3 regions of the Streptomyces sp. NPDC055025 genome follow, and region 2 is predicted to be linked to each of the others. Evidence: riboswitches for the same ligand, from Rfam matches in the RefSeq annotation. Region 2 holds a riboswitch; each other region holds the start of a gene.
What was found. Region 2 has a riboswitch for cyclic di-AMP ahead of ACWGDX_RS01445 (LysM peptidoglycan-binding domain-containing protein). Riboswitches for the same ligand answer to the same signal wherever they lie in the genome.

Region 1 (4,184 bases), on a different contig from region 2:
ATGCCGGAAAGCCATATCCGTACCAGCCGTCGGCTGGTGCGTTTTCTGCCTGTCCTGGTGATCGTCGTCGGGGTGATCCTCGATCTCTCGACGCCGACGCGGGTCACCGCCGCCCCCCTGTACGCCGCCGCCCCCCTGGTCGCGGCGCCGTTCTACCCGCTGATCGGCACGCTGCTGATCAGCCTCGCGGCGGTCTGCGCCGAACTGTCGATGCACCTCTACGCCAACTCGCTCAACACGCTGGAGTCGCTCAGTGAGTTGCTGACGGTGGTGATCGTGTCTCTTCTCGCGCTCTACATCGGCGGGGTACTGCGCCGCAGCGGGCAGCGGCTCGCCTCGGCCCGGATCATCGCCGAGACCGCTCAACGGGCGGTGCTGCCAAGACCCGCCGAACGGATCGGCGGGCTGCGTATCGCCGCGCGGTACGAGGCGGCCCAGGAGGGCGCGTTCATCGGCGGCGACCTGTTCGCCGTACAGGACACGCCGTACGGGGTACGACTGGTGGTGGGGGACGTACGGGGGAAAGGGCTGGAGGCGGTCGAGGCGGTGGCCGTCGTCATCGGGTCCTTCCGGGAGGCCGCCGAGCAGGAGAGATCGCTGGAGGGGGTGGCGCAGCGGCTGGAGCGCGCGCTCACCCGCGACGGGAGCAGACGAGGCGGGCTGGACGCCTTCGAGGGGTTCACCACGGCGGTGCTCGCCGAGATCCCGCACGACGGGAGCGTGGTGCGGCTGGTCAACCGGGGCCATCCCGATCCGCTGCTGATGTGCGAGGACGGCGCGGTACGGATGCTGGAGACGCGCGACCCCGCGCTGCCGCTCGGGATGAGCGAACTGGCCGCGTGGCCGGACCGTGCCCAGCAGGCCGTCTACCCGGCCGGCTCGACGCTGCTCTTCTACACGGACGGACTCTCTGAGGCGCGTGACGCCCAGGGAGTCTTCTATGTGCCGATGGACCGGCTCGACGGACGGATCTTCCAGGGGCCCGACGAACTGCTCCAGGCGCTGATCGACGACGTCCGGCTGCACACCGGCGGCGGGAGCCAGGACGACATGGCGCTGCTGGCGGTGAACCGCCCCACGGAGGGGCAGCCGGAGCGGCGCAGGACGATACCCCTCGTTCCCTGACGCCTTCCCTGCTGCCGTTTCCCGGGGCCGTTCGCTGACGCCGAGTCCGCCGTCACCACCGTGTGTGATCGACAGGTATCCCTCCGCATAACATTTGACACACCGTCAGATATTCGGGGTGTACTGAAAGGAAGTCAGCTCGCCCGATTGCGTATGCATGTGCCCTGGTGTGTCCGATGCGAAGTTGTTAATGATCACCGGGAACAGCTTGGAATAAGGGCCTGGTCTCTATTAACGTTCGATAACGCAGCGCGGTCGTCCCAGCCGTCGTAAGAGTCGGCACCGTGCTCACGCGCCGAATCCCGCAAGGGAACCGGGGAACCACCAATTGGGGTGAATCGGAAGTTCTTCGCTGCCTTGTGCGGCGTAGGGCGACCGTAGGAGACCTTCCTGCTCCGAACCCGTCAGCTAACCCGGTAGGCGAGAAGGAAGGAAAGGAGTGCGCCTCAGTGGCGTCCAATCAGCCTGCCCCCACCGCCCCCTTCGAAACCACCTCCTTCGGCAGCGAGCCGGAGCGGGCATGGGGCGAGTGGAACCCGACCGAGGAGTCCGTACGCCCGGTACGCGGCAGGCATCGCGTCGGCAAGCAGCGCAACGGCTTCGCCCGTAGCTCCACCGTCCTCGGCGTCGGCGTCATAGCCGCCGTCGGCGCGGGCGGCATGGCCACCGCTCAGGACAAGCCCGCGGTCTCCATATCCCTGCCCGACGCCATCACCGACAATCTCCCCGACGCCGGGTCGCTCCCGGGCATGGGATCGCTGGCGGCGGACGAGGCCGAGCCGGACCTGCTGGCCAGTGCCCCGCTCACCACCGCCGGTATGACCGCCGCGGACGCGGAGCAGGGCGCCACGGACGCGGGCGAGGCCCTGCGGGCCCGGATCCTCCAGCAGGCGGAGCAGCAGCAGAACGAGGCCGACGCGACGGAGAAGGCGGCCGCGGAGCGCGCGGCGGCCGAGCAGGCCGCGGCACTGGCCAAGAAGCAGCAGACCGAGGCCGAGAAGAAGATCGAAGAGGCCAGGAAGAAGGCCGAGGCGGAGGCCAGGGCCAAGGCGGAGGCGGAGCGCCTCGCGAAGCTCGCGGCCAGCTTCGCCCTTCCCACCTCCTCGTACACCATCACCTCGACCTACGGTGAGTCCGGCTCCATGTGGTCCTCCGGCTACCACACCGGTCTGGACTTCGCCGCCCCGACGGGCACCCCGGTCAAGGCCGTGCACAGCGGCACGGTCACCTCCGCCGGCTGGTCGGGCTCGTACGGCTACCGCACCATCCTGGAGCTGGATGACGGTACGGAGATCTGGTACTGCCACCAGTCCTCGATGACCGTCACCGCCGGGCAGAAGGTCACCACCGGCGAGACCATCGGCCGGGTCGGCGCGACCGGCAATGTGACGGGACCGCATCTGCACCTTGAGGTGCACACCGCGGGTGGCTCCGGTATCGACCCCATGAGCTGGCTGAGCAGCAAGGGCCTGACTCCCTGACCCGGGTGTGACCCCATGACCCGGGCTCGGGTCTCCGTCCCCGATCCCTCGATTCCCCGATTTGACCCCGTGGCGCGACTGGCACAGTCCGGTCCCCGGCGGCTCCGGCGCTCGCCCCCCGACGCCTGGGCCGCCGGTCCCGTTTCCGGACCCGACCGGACCGGACCGGCACGTTCGTCCGTGTTCGTCCACGTTCGTCAGTACTGGCGGTACGGGTTGTAGCCGTCGTAGTCGATGTACGGCGGAGGCACCGGCACCCGGCCCGTGGCCCGCGCCGCATAGGTCAGGGCCGGTCCCGCCGTCTCCCTGCGCTGCCAGAGATGGTGCAGCAGCTCCTGCTCGCGCTCGACGAAGTCCGGGCCGGCCTTGCCGCGCTGGGCGTGGTGGCGCAGAAACGCCAGGGACGTCGCGAACGCCTCGTACTCGCCGACCGATCTGGACGCCTGGGGCCCGTACGTACGGCCCGCGAAATCGCGTGCCACCGTGCGCGCCCGCATTGAGGAGAGCGCCTGGGGCGCGGCGGCCGGCAGCCAGCCCGCCGCCGCGTACGCGGGCAGCTCGGCGGAGACCGTACGCAGCTCGCGCTGTCTGCTCCAGATCGCCAGCCAGGTCAGCAGCCCGAAGGCCGGCACCATGAACGCCGCGTACACGGCGTAGAAGCCGAACGGGCCGAAGAGCGACGTCGAGCCGTTCCACAGCGCGTGCATCCCCATCGCCAGCGCCAGACCGAGCGGTGGAAGGGCGAACCGCCGGATCCTCTGGCGACGGGTCGCCATCGCCGCCAGCCCGAAGCCTATGCCCGTGAGCACGGTGAAGAGCGGGTGCGCGAACGGGGACAGCACCACCCGTACGAAGAAGGTCGCCGCCGTCATGGCGGGCAGGCCCGTGCGGTCCGCGGTCTGGTCCTCGCCGAAGGCGCTGCCGAGATAGAGGATGTTCTCGGTGAAGGCGAAGCCGGTGGCGGTGAAGCCCGCGAACACGACCCCGTCGACCAGCCCGGTGAAGTCCCGTCTGCGGAACAGGAAGATCAGCAGGATCGCCGCGGCCTTGGCGCTCTCCTCCACGACCGGTGCTATCACCGTGGCGCCCAGGGACTCCGCGCCCGCCGGGTCCGCGGTGGCGATGGCTATCCACCGGGTCGCGAAGGTGTTGGCGATGATCGCGACCAGGGCGGCGGCGAAGGCACCCCAGGCGAACGAGAACAGCAGATTGCGCCAGGGGCCGGGGTCGACGCGGTCCAGCCAGCGGAAGGCCGCCATCAGGAGCGGTACGGGCAGCACGGCGAGGCCGAGACCGACCAGAAAGCCCTCGGTGCCGGTCTGGTCCCGCACGAGCGCCAGGATCACCAGCGCGCAGAGTGCGAGCAGCGTGATCACGGCCCCCGCCCGCACCGCCCGGTGCCGCCAGAAGGCGCGGCGCGGGCGATAGCGCCTGCGGGCAGGGTCCGGTACGGCGGTCCACAGGTCACCGAGCTGTTCCTGCTGCTCGTAGACAGGGATCGCCGGGCCCGGATCGGGGCGCTGCTGCGAGGGTTCCGACACCCGATGACCCTAACGAGAGCCACTGACACTGGCGATG
Region 2 (4,184 bases):
CCGTCTGATGGCGCGGGGGGCGACGGCCGCGCTCTGCTTCGCGGACCGTGAGGCGTCCTTGCTGGTCGGCGCGGCCCGGCGGCGGGGACTGGGTGTCCCGGAGGACCTTTCCGTGATCGGCTACGACAACGAGGTGGCCGACCTGTGCGAAGTGCCTCTGACCACCGTCTCCCCGGCGAAGACGGATATCGGCCGACGGGCCGCGGGCATCCTCAGAGCCCGTATCGCCGACCCGGACGCCCCACGACGGCAGGAAGCGTTTGTGCCGCACCTCGTCATACGCGACTCCACGGGCCCGGCGCCCCGGCGGAACTGAGGCCCGGCGGCACTGAAGCACGACGCTCCCTCGCGCTCGCACTCGCGGTTCACCGGTCGCGAGCGGGCGTACGCGTCAGAGTTCGCGGCCATGGGTTTCGGCGTACCCGATCAGATCCTCGTAGGTCTGTCCGTCGGGGCGATAGAACTCGTCGCGGTCACGGCCGGGGCCGCCGGCCAGGGCTTCGCCCAGAAGCCTGGAGACGGTCAGGGCCGCGGACAGCGGCCGGTGATCGACGACGATCTCGTCCACCTGGCCCTGGTCATTGATATGGAACACGCCGACTCCCGTCACCGGCCTGCCGTCGACGACGGCGGTGTACTCGTTCACCCGACGGTCACCGAACTCGCCCTCCCAGACGGGAGTGAACTCGCGGTAGAGGCCGAGCACGGCACGAATCTGCGCCCGCACCGCCTCGGCTCCCCGCAGACTGCCGTTCATCACCGAACCGGCGAGCACGACATCCGGCGCCAGATCCCTCAGAAACCACGGATCCTGTGACACTGAACCTCCTCGTGGAACAGACGAGTTACGCCATGAACGTACGCGATGTGGCGACGCCGTCGCGGCGCCGGCGCACTCCCAAAGGCTGTCCCCCCGTTCCACCGCTTTCCCTCCCCGAATGGTGGCGATACGCACTCGGCACGCACCCCGACGCGGAATAAATGACACCCACATCGAATTGGTCGGAGCAGCATGGTATATCGCACCCGTTTTGAAAAGTAATTGTATGGGCGGTTTGCCCGCATTCTTCCCGTGGTGCATTTGGGTGGTATTGGCACGCCTTGGCATTCTCTGTACGGTGTTGTGACGTCAGAAATTCCGTCAGGGGTCATGATGTGCGTCACATCGGCCGTGTTCCGTGGCTCCCGTCGCCTCGGCCATTTCGCTCCCGGGGAGCGAGAGTTGAGTCCCCGGACGACTTCTGCGTAACCGGATCATTCCGCTCTGGATTCGTCCGCCGGGATCGCGCTGTGAATTCAGGTCTTGTTTTTGTCCGGACGTTCCGCCTACGTTCACGTCAATCCGGACGGACCGCCGAATCCTGCCGCCGCCCGGAAACCGAACCCACTCACGCACGGCAGGAGCGGGGGACCCAGGTAAGGCGCCGTTCCGGAATCCGGACCGGCTTGGGGTGAAGCCGCGCTCATACCGCGGCCGGGCAGCTCCAGCCCGAACCCGACAGCTCACCTCGCAGGCGACGGAGAGGAATGCGTCATGCCCGCACAGGCCAAGCACCGCCGTCCCAGAACCAGCCCGTTCGCCCGAGGTCTCGCCGTCGTGGGCACGGGTGGTGCCGTACTCGCGCTCCCGTTCATCGCCGCGACCACCGCCGAGGCGGTGTCGTCGCCCGCCGCCGCGACGCAGAAGGACAACCCGGAGACCTACTCCGTCGTCGCGGGGGACTCGCTCTCCAGGATCGCGGCCGCGCACTCCGTCAGCGGCGGCTGGAAGAAGCTGTACGAGGACAACCGTGAGGTCATCGGCGGCAATCCGGCACTGATCCACCCCGGCGTCGAACTGACCCTCGGTGAGAGGACCGCGTCCGCCCCGCCCGCCACCGCCACACCGGCCACCGCCACGTCGGCGGCCACCGCACCAGCGGCCACCGCACCGGCCACCGCCGTGGTCGAGCAGGAAACCGCGACGGCGGCCACCGACGACGCGACGGCGGCCACGGAGGACGCGACGGCGGCCACCGACGACGCGACGGCGGCCACGGAGGACGCGACGGCGGCTACCGAGGATCCGACGGCGACCGCCGAGGACGCCGGGGCCACCGCCGAGAGCGCGACGGCCGATACGAGCGACACCGTCACCCAGGCGGCCCCGAAGACATACACCGACGATCTGGACGGCTGGATCAACGAGTCGCTGGACGTCATGGCCGCCCAGGGCATCCCCGGCAGCTACGACGGTATCTACCGGAACATCATGCGTGAGTCCTCCGGCAATCCGTCGGCCATCAACAACTGGGACTCCAACGCCGCCGCCGGTACGCCCTCCAAGGGCCTGCTCCAGGTCATCGACCCCACGTTCCAGGCCTACCACGTGCCCGGTACGTCGATGGACAGCTTCGACCCGGTCGCCAACATCACCGCCGCCTGCAACTACGCGGCCGACCGGTACGGCTCGATCGACAATGTGAACGGCCCGTACTGACAGACCCCGCGGACAGACCCCGCGGACAGACCCCGCGGACAGACCCCGCTGACAGGCTCCGCCGGCGCTCGACGCTGACGTACCGTCACATCCGTACAGGCCCGCGCGCTCGTGCATCCGCGCACCCGCACGTCCGCGCACCCGCACAGACGGCCGGACCCGGCCGGGACATCCTCCGTCCCGGCCGGGTCCGGCCGTCTGTCCGTCCACCGCCGCCCTCGGTTCATCGCCCCCCGGCGGGCACCGGTGCGAGGGGGTGTTCACGCACCCGCGCGAGCAGGGCCGCCGGATCCGGGTCCGTCTGAAGGGCGTTCAGGAGCAGCAGCCACAGATCGTGCAGCGCTTCCTCGATCTGACGGCGCCCCTCCAGGGCGTCGGAGACGGTGTGCAGTCCGAAGAAGGCGCACACGAGTCCGTGCGCGGCCACCTGAGGGGTGACGCCATGTGTGAGTTCCCCCTCCTGACGGGCCTCTTCGAGAAGTTTGGTGACGGTTTCCAGCCAGCCCACAAAAGGTCTCGGCAGCGTGGCATTGATAGCGGTGCGCTCCGCCCAGAGCCGGGCGCCCGCGCGGATGACGACATCGTCCCGGAAGGCCCTCGCCACCTCGAAACTCAGCGCGACCAGCCGTTCCAGCGCCGGACGGTCGGACGCGCTGTAACGGTCGATCAGATCGGGCCAGGTCGCGAAATGCTCCTCGACAATGGCGAGGGCGAGATTCTCCTTGCTGGCGTAGTGGAAGTAGATGGCTCCGCTGGTGCGGCCGGACTGTGCGCTGATATCGCTGATACTGGTGCCTGAGTAACCCCGCTCATCGAACAACTGTGCCGCCGCTTCCAGGAGAAACCTCCGCGTCGTTTTCGCCCGAACCTGCTGCACCCGAACCCGCACGTGTACCCCGGATTGCCGTTCCGTTAAATGACAGCAGGCAATGTAGCGGCTTTTCCCACCGGGCGTGGCGGGCTTGGCGGCTCCGGGCTGGGGTGCGTAGCAACGAAAATTGCGGTGTTCTTGTCGCATGAATACAACGGTTGCTGAGGCATCGATCGTCGGCACCCTGGAGGACGTCCGCCCGCTGTCCTGGTCGCGTACGGTCGCACGCGAGATGGTGCACCGCGACTCCGTGGCCGAGGTGCTGCTCACCGATGTACGGCGGAGTCCGGACGGCGGATTCGAAGCCGCGGCGTCCTGGTCCCGGTCCCATCCGACCTTTCCGCGCGACGGCGCCGATCTGCACAGTCCGCTGATGATCGTCGAGACGCTGCGCCAGCTCGGGATCTATATCCCGCTCCGGTATTTCGATGTCGCGCCCACCGCGCATCTGCTCATCACCGATCTGTTCTTCGGGATCGATCCGTCGGCGGAACCCCGGGCGGTCTCCGGTGCCACCGGGGTGACCTGCGCCGTACGCGCGAGCGAGGTGCGCCGCGCCGCCGAGGACGGCGCGGTCACCGGACTGCGGCTCGATGTCTCCTTCTCCGCCCGGGGCACGGTGTTCGCGCGGGCCGGGGGCGGTGCGCGCGTCATGGACGGCGAACGGTACGACGCCGTACGGACCGGCCGTCGGCGCTTCACCGCGCCGGGGAGCGCGACCGGGCCGGTCCGCCCCGACTTCCGCGGGCTGGGGGTGACGGGCGCGCACGATGTCGTCCTCGGACTCGACGGCGGCACCCTCCTGGTCGATCCGGCCGACCCGCGGCACCCCTT
Region 3 (4,184 bases), on a different contig from region 2:
CAGGACGACTTCCGCGACTGGGCCGGGATGATGATCCGGCACGGCGGCGGACCGCGTGGCGGAGTGGCGCGGTCGGTCAAGAAGATCCGGGCGTATCTGGCCGAACTCATCCACCGCAAAAGGGAGAACCCGGGCGACGATCTGATCTCCGGTCTCGTGCGGGCCAGTGACGACGGCGAGCATCTCAGCGAGAACGAGGCCGCGGCGATGGCCTTCATCATCCTTTTTGCCGGTTTCGAGACAACCGTGAATCTGATCGGCAACGGCGTCCATACGCTGATGCGCCACCCGGAGCAGCACGCCCGGCTCCAGCGTTCGCTCGACGCGGGGGAGACGGAACTGCTCGCGACGGGTGTCGAGGAACTGCTGCGCCACGACGGTCCGGTGGAGCTGGCCACCTGGCGGTACGCCACCGAGCCGGTGACGCTCGGCGGGCAGCGGATAGCGGTGGGCGATCCCGTACTGGTCGTCCTCGCCGCGGCGAACCGTGACCCCGAGCGGTTCGCGTCGCCCGACACGCCCGATCTCGCGCGGCGTGACAATCAGCACCTCGGCTACGGGCACGGCATCCACTACTGCCTCGGCGCGCCCCTCGCCCGCCTTGAGGGACAGACCGCTCTCGCGTCTCTGCTGACCCGTCTGCCCGATGTGCGACTTGCTGTGGATCCTGCCGATTTGCGCTGGCGCGGCGGGCTCATCATGCGTGGATTGCGCACACTTCCGGTGCAGTTCACGCCATTGTCCGGCTGATGAGCCACTGACGGATTCGGCGGCGGACGGCCGCCGTACCGCCATGGGACCGGCGCCGATCACTGTCGGATCGTCACTCCATAACTGACGGACCGTCAGTAATGTGACTTTCACGTGATCTCCGCTGCATCGACTTGTGACAGACGTTCGAGTACCGCTACGTTCACCGACGACTCAGCTGCAACACGCCGTAGTCGAAACGACAGTCACACGGAAGGCAAGCGCATGCGCTCCGCGAACGGCCGACACCGCAGACCACGCCAGGCCCCCGCTCTGATCGTCGCCGCGGGGGTGACCGGGTCGGCGATCGCCATCCCGCTGTTCGCCGCCTCGGGCGCCAGCGCGGCGGACGCCTCCACCTGGGACCGTGTCGCGGAATGCGAGAGCGGCGGCATGTGGAGCGCGGACCTCGGCAACGGCCACTACGGCGGCCTCCAGCTCACCCAGGAGACCTGGGACGCCTTCGGCGGCGGGGAGTACGCGGCCCGCGCCGACCTCGCCAGCCGCTCCCAGCAGATAGCCGTGGCGGAGAAGGTGCTCGCGGCGCAGGGCGTGAAGGCCTGGTCGAGCTGCGCGCCGGTCTCCGGGCTCACGGGCGCCGTGCTGGACGGTGTCGGTCTCGGGGGCGGCTCCGGCTCGGCGGGAGCCGCGCAGGACGACCGGAGCGACGGTCCCGCGGACGCTCCCTCCGGCGCTCCGGACGCCACGCCCTCCGCCCCCTCCGACGGGAAGACGCTGCCCGGAGAGCCGGTCCCCTCCGGTTCGGCCACCACGCCCGCACCGGGAGCCTCCGCTTCCGTGGACGGCCGCGAGGGCACTGAAGGCCTCAGCTCCGACGGCCTCGGTGGCACCGCCGCCGGCGGTGCGGAGTCGGCCAAGGGCAAGCACCGCGGTGAAGCCGCCCAGGACGATGCCGTAACGGGCAATTCGGATGAAGGGCTTGAATACGGCCGTCATGCCTCACGGGGTGACGGACTGTCGCGCAGTACGGACGGCCTGACGGATCGTACGGAATCGCCCGCTCCGGCGGAGGCCGACCGGCCCGTCGAGCGCAACTGGCTGATCGCCGACGGGCAGAAGGTGCTCGGCGGCTGGCTCTGAGGCGAACGGGCCGGCGGCTCCGGGCCGTCGGCGCGGTGGCTGTGAGGTGAACGGGGGGCGGCCGGTGTGCCGCCCCCTGGTGCGCCCGGTGCTTCCGGGCGGGTCATGGTGCTTCCTGGTGTGCCCCGGTGCTTCCGGGTGCGCCTCGGTGTCTCCGGGTGCGTCGCGGCGTGCCATGGGGGTGTCCTCCCTGGCCGCGGCCCTGATCCCTCCCCGGCTCCCCCTGTGTCTCCCTCTCCGCCTCCCTCTCGGTCTCCTTCTTGATCCCGTCCTTGAAGTGCCGTGAAGTGGCACGGATTCAAGGGTAGTTCGCCGCCCTATGTCCACTTCTGTGCAAGTGAGACAAGGGTCTCTTTGCTGCAACTAGGGACTTTTGACCCGCGGGTTGCCCCGCTTTCCGCTCTCACCAGGGGAAATGCGTAAACCTGGAGGGTGGGTAAGGGCGTTATTTCCCTGATGTTCTCCTTTGAAGAACCGGCGGGCCTGTGATTACGGTCTGAACCGCTCGCACCGCGGGCCTCGTCGACCGTCACGCCGAATCCTGCCGTCGGTCGGGGGGAGTAGTCGTCGCGTCATGCGCCGAAGGCAGGAGCGGGGGACCCAAGGTTTGTGCCGGCCCCGGCCGTCGAGAGACGGCCGGCGACCGGCTCGGGGTGGAGCCGGGTGCGCGAGCACCCGGCCGGGCAACTCACTTGGCCCGAACCCGACAGCTCACCTCGTAGGCGTCGGTGAGGAGAGTTCCATGCCGCGTTCCAGCAAGGGTTCCAGCAAGGGCAGGCACCGCCGTCCCTCCCGCTCCGTGACCGCCCGCTACGCCACGCTCGCCGGCATCACCGGCGCCGCTGTCGCGGTCCCGCTGATCGGCGCCACCTCCGCGTCCGCCGCGACCGCCTCCGAGTGGGACCAGGTCGCCCAGTGCGAGTCCGGCGGCAACTGGTCCATCAACACCGGCAACGGGTACTACGGCGGACTCCAGTTCAGCGGCTCCACCTGGGCCGCCTACGGAGGCACCGCCTACGCGGCCAGGGCCGACCTCGCCTCGAAGTCCCAGCAGATCGCCGTCGCCGAGAAGGTCCTGGCGGGCCAGGGCAAGGGCGCGTGGCCCACCTGCGGGGTGAACCTCTCCGGCGCCGCGTACGACGGTGGCTCGGCGGGCTCCGGCTCGGGCTCCGGCTCGGGCTCCGGTTCCGGTTCCGCTTCGAATTCAGGCTCCGGCTCGGGATCCGCCTCCGCCTCCGGCTCCGGTACGGGGGAACAGGCCGCCCCGCGGCAGATCCGGCCGGCGCAGCCGAAGCGGGAGCAGGCGCAGCCCGCCTCGCGCGGTGAGACCCGCGCCGCCACGGCCACGATCGAGAAGGGCGACGGCGAGTACAAGGTCAAGCCCGGCGACAGCCTCTCCAAGATCGCCGCCGCGCGGCAGGTGAAGGGCGGCTGGAAGAAGCTCTTCGACCTCAACAAGGACATCGTCCGCGACGCCGATCTGATCTACCCGGGCCAGCAGCTCCACCTGCGCTGATCCGCCCGCCCCCGATCCCCCCGGCCCGGCGCGTGATCCCCCGTACGCGCCGGGCCGGGGTCTGCCCTCTTCCGGGCGTACCTTCCGGGCGTACGGAGGGGGCACTCGGGGAGTACGGAGGGAGTACTCGGGGCGGCGCTCACGGCGGTGCGCACGACGGTGCTCATGGGTGCGCCGAAGCGCTCGGGTGCTTGATCCGTCCCAGCGGGCGGGCACCGGGCGGCCGACGTCTCCGAGCCGGTTAGGCTCTTGCCGCAAGGCCAATGAGACCCTGCACTCCAAGCGTCACATCCCAGAAGGAGATGCTCGTGCCGTCCATCGACGTCGTCGTAGCCCGGGAAATCCTGGACTCCCGAGGCAACCCCACGGTCGAGGTCGAGGTCGGCCTCGACGACGGCAGCACCGGCCGTGCTGCTGTCCCCTCCGGTGCCTCCACCGGTGCGTTCGAGGCCGTGGAACTCCGTGACGGAGACCCCGACCGCTACCTGGGCAAGGGTGTCGAGAAGGCCGTACTCGCCGTCATCGAGCAGCTCGGCCCGGAGCTCGTCGGCTACGACGCCACCGAGCAGCGCCTGATCGACCAGGCCATGATCGACCTGGACGCCACCGAGAACAAGGGCTCGCTGGGCGCCAACGCCATCCTCGGTGTCTCCCTCGCCGTCGCGCACGCCGCCTCCGAGGCCTCGGACCTCCCGCTCTTCCGCTACCTGGGCGGCCCGAACGCGCATCTGCTGCCCGTTCCGATGATGAACATCCTGAACGGCGGCTCGCACGCCGACTCCAATGTGGACATCCAGGAGTTCATGATCGCCCCGAT

Region 1: another riboswitch for cyclic di-AMP. It lies ahead of ACWGDX_RS21975 (M23 family metallopeptidase); the one in region 2 lies ahead of ACWGDX_RS01445 (LysM peptidoglycan-binding domain-containing protein).
Region 3: another riboswitch for cyclic di-AMP. It lies ahead of ACWGDX_RS03245 (transglycosylase family protein); the one in region 2 lies ahead of ACWGDX_RS01445 (LysM peptidoglycan-binding domain-containing protein).

What each region holds. Positions count from the first base shown of each region.
Region 1 is NZ_JBSGVS010000035.1:68,931-73,114, forward strand. Features, by position in the region: gene ACWGDX_RS21970 (PP2C family protein-serine/threonine phosphatase) at 1-1,125, shown strand, start outside; cyclic di-AMP (ydaO/yuaA leader) riboswitch at 1,409-1,563, shown strand; gene ACWGDX_RS21975 (M23 family metallopeptidase) at 1,575-2,606, shown strand; gene ACWGDX_RS21980 (PrsW family intramembrane metalloprotease) at 2,804-4,147, opposite strand.
Region 2 is NZ_JBSGVS010000002.1:23,620-27,803, forward strand. Features, by position in the region: gene ACWGDX_RS01435 (substrate-binding domain-containing protein) at 1-316, shown strand, start outside; gene ACWGDX_RS01440 (hypothetical protein) at 392-820, opposite strand; cyclic di-AMP (ydaO/yuaA leader) riboswitch at 1,376-1,530, shown strand; gene ACWGDX_RS01445 (LysM peptidoglycan-binding domain-containing protein) at 1,535-2,479, shown strand; gene ACWGDX_RS01450 (ScbR family autoregulator-binding transcription factor) at 2,703-3,356, opposite strand; gene ACWGDX_RS01455 (ScbA/BarX family gamma-butyrolactone biosynthesis protein) at 3,496-4,184, shown strand, end outside.
Region 3 is NZ_JBSGVS010000003.1:147,468-151,651, reverse strand. Features, by position in the region: gene ACWGDX_RS03255 (cytochrome P450) at 1-750, shown strand, start outside; gene ACWGDX_RS03250 (transglycosylase family protein) at 976-1,851, shown strand; cyclic di-AMP (ydaO/yuaA leader) riboswitch at 2,419-2,591, shown strand; gene ACWGDX_RS03245 (transglycosylase family protein) at 2,594-3,367, shown strand; gene eno (phosphopyruvate hydratase) at 3,670-4,184, shown strand, end outside.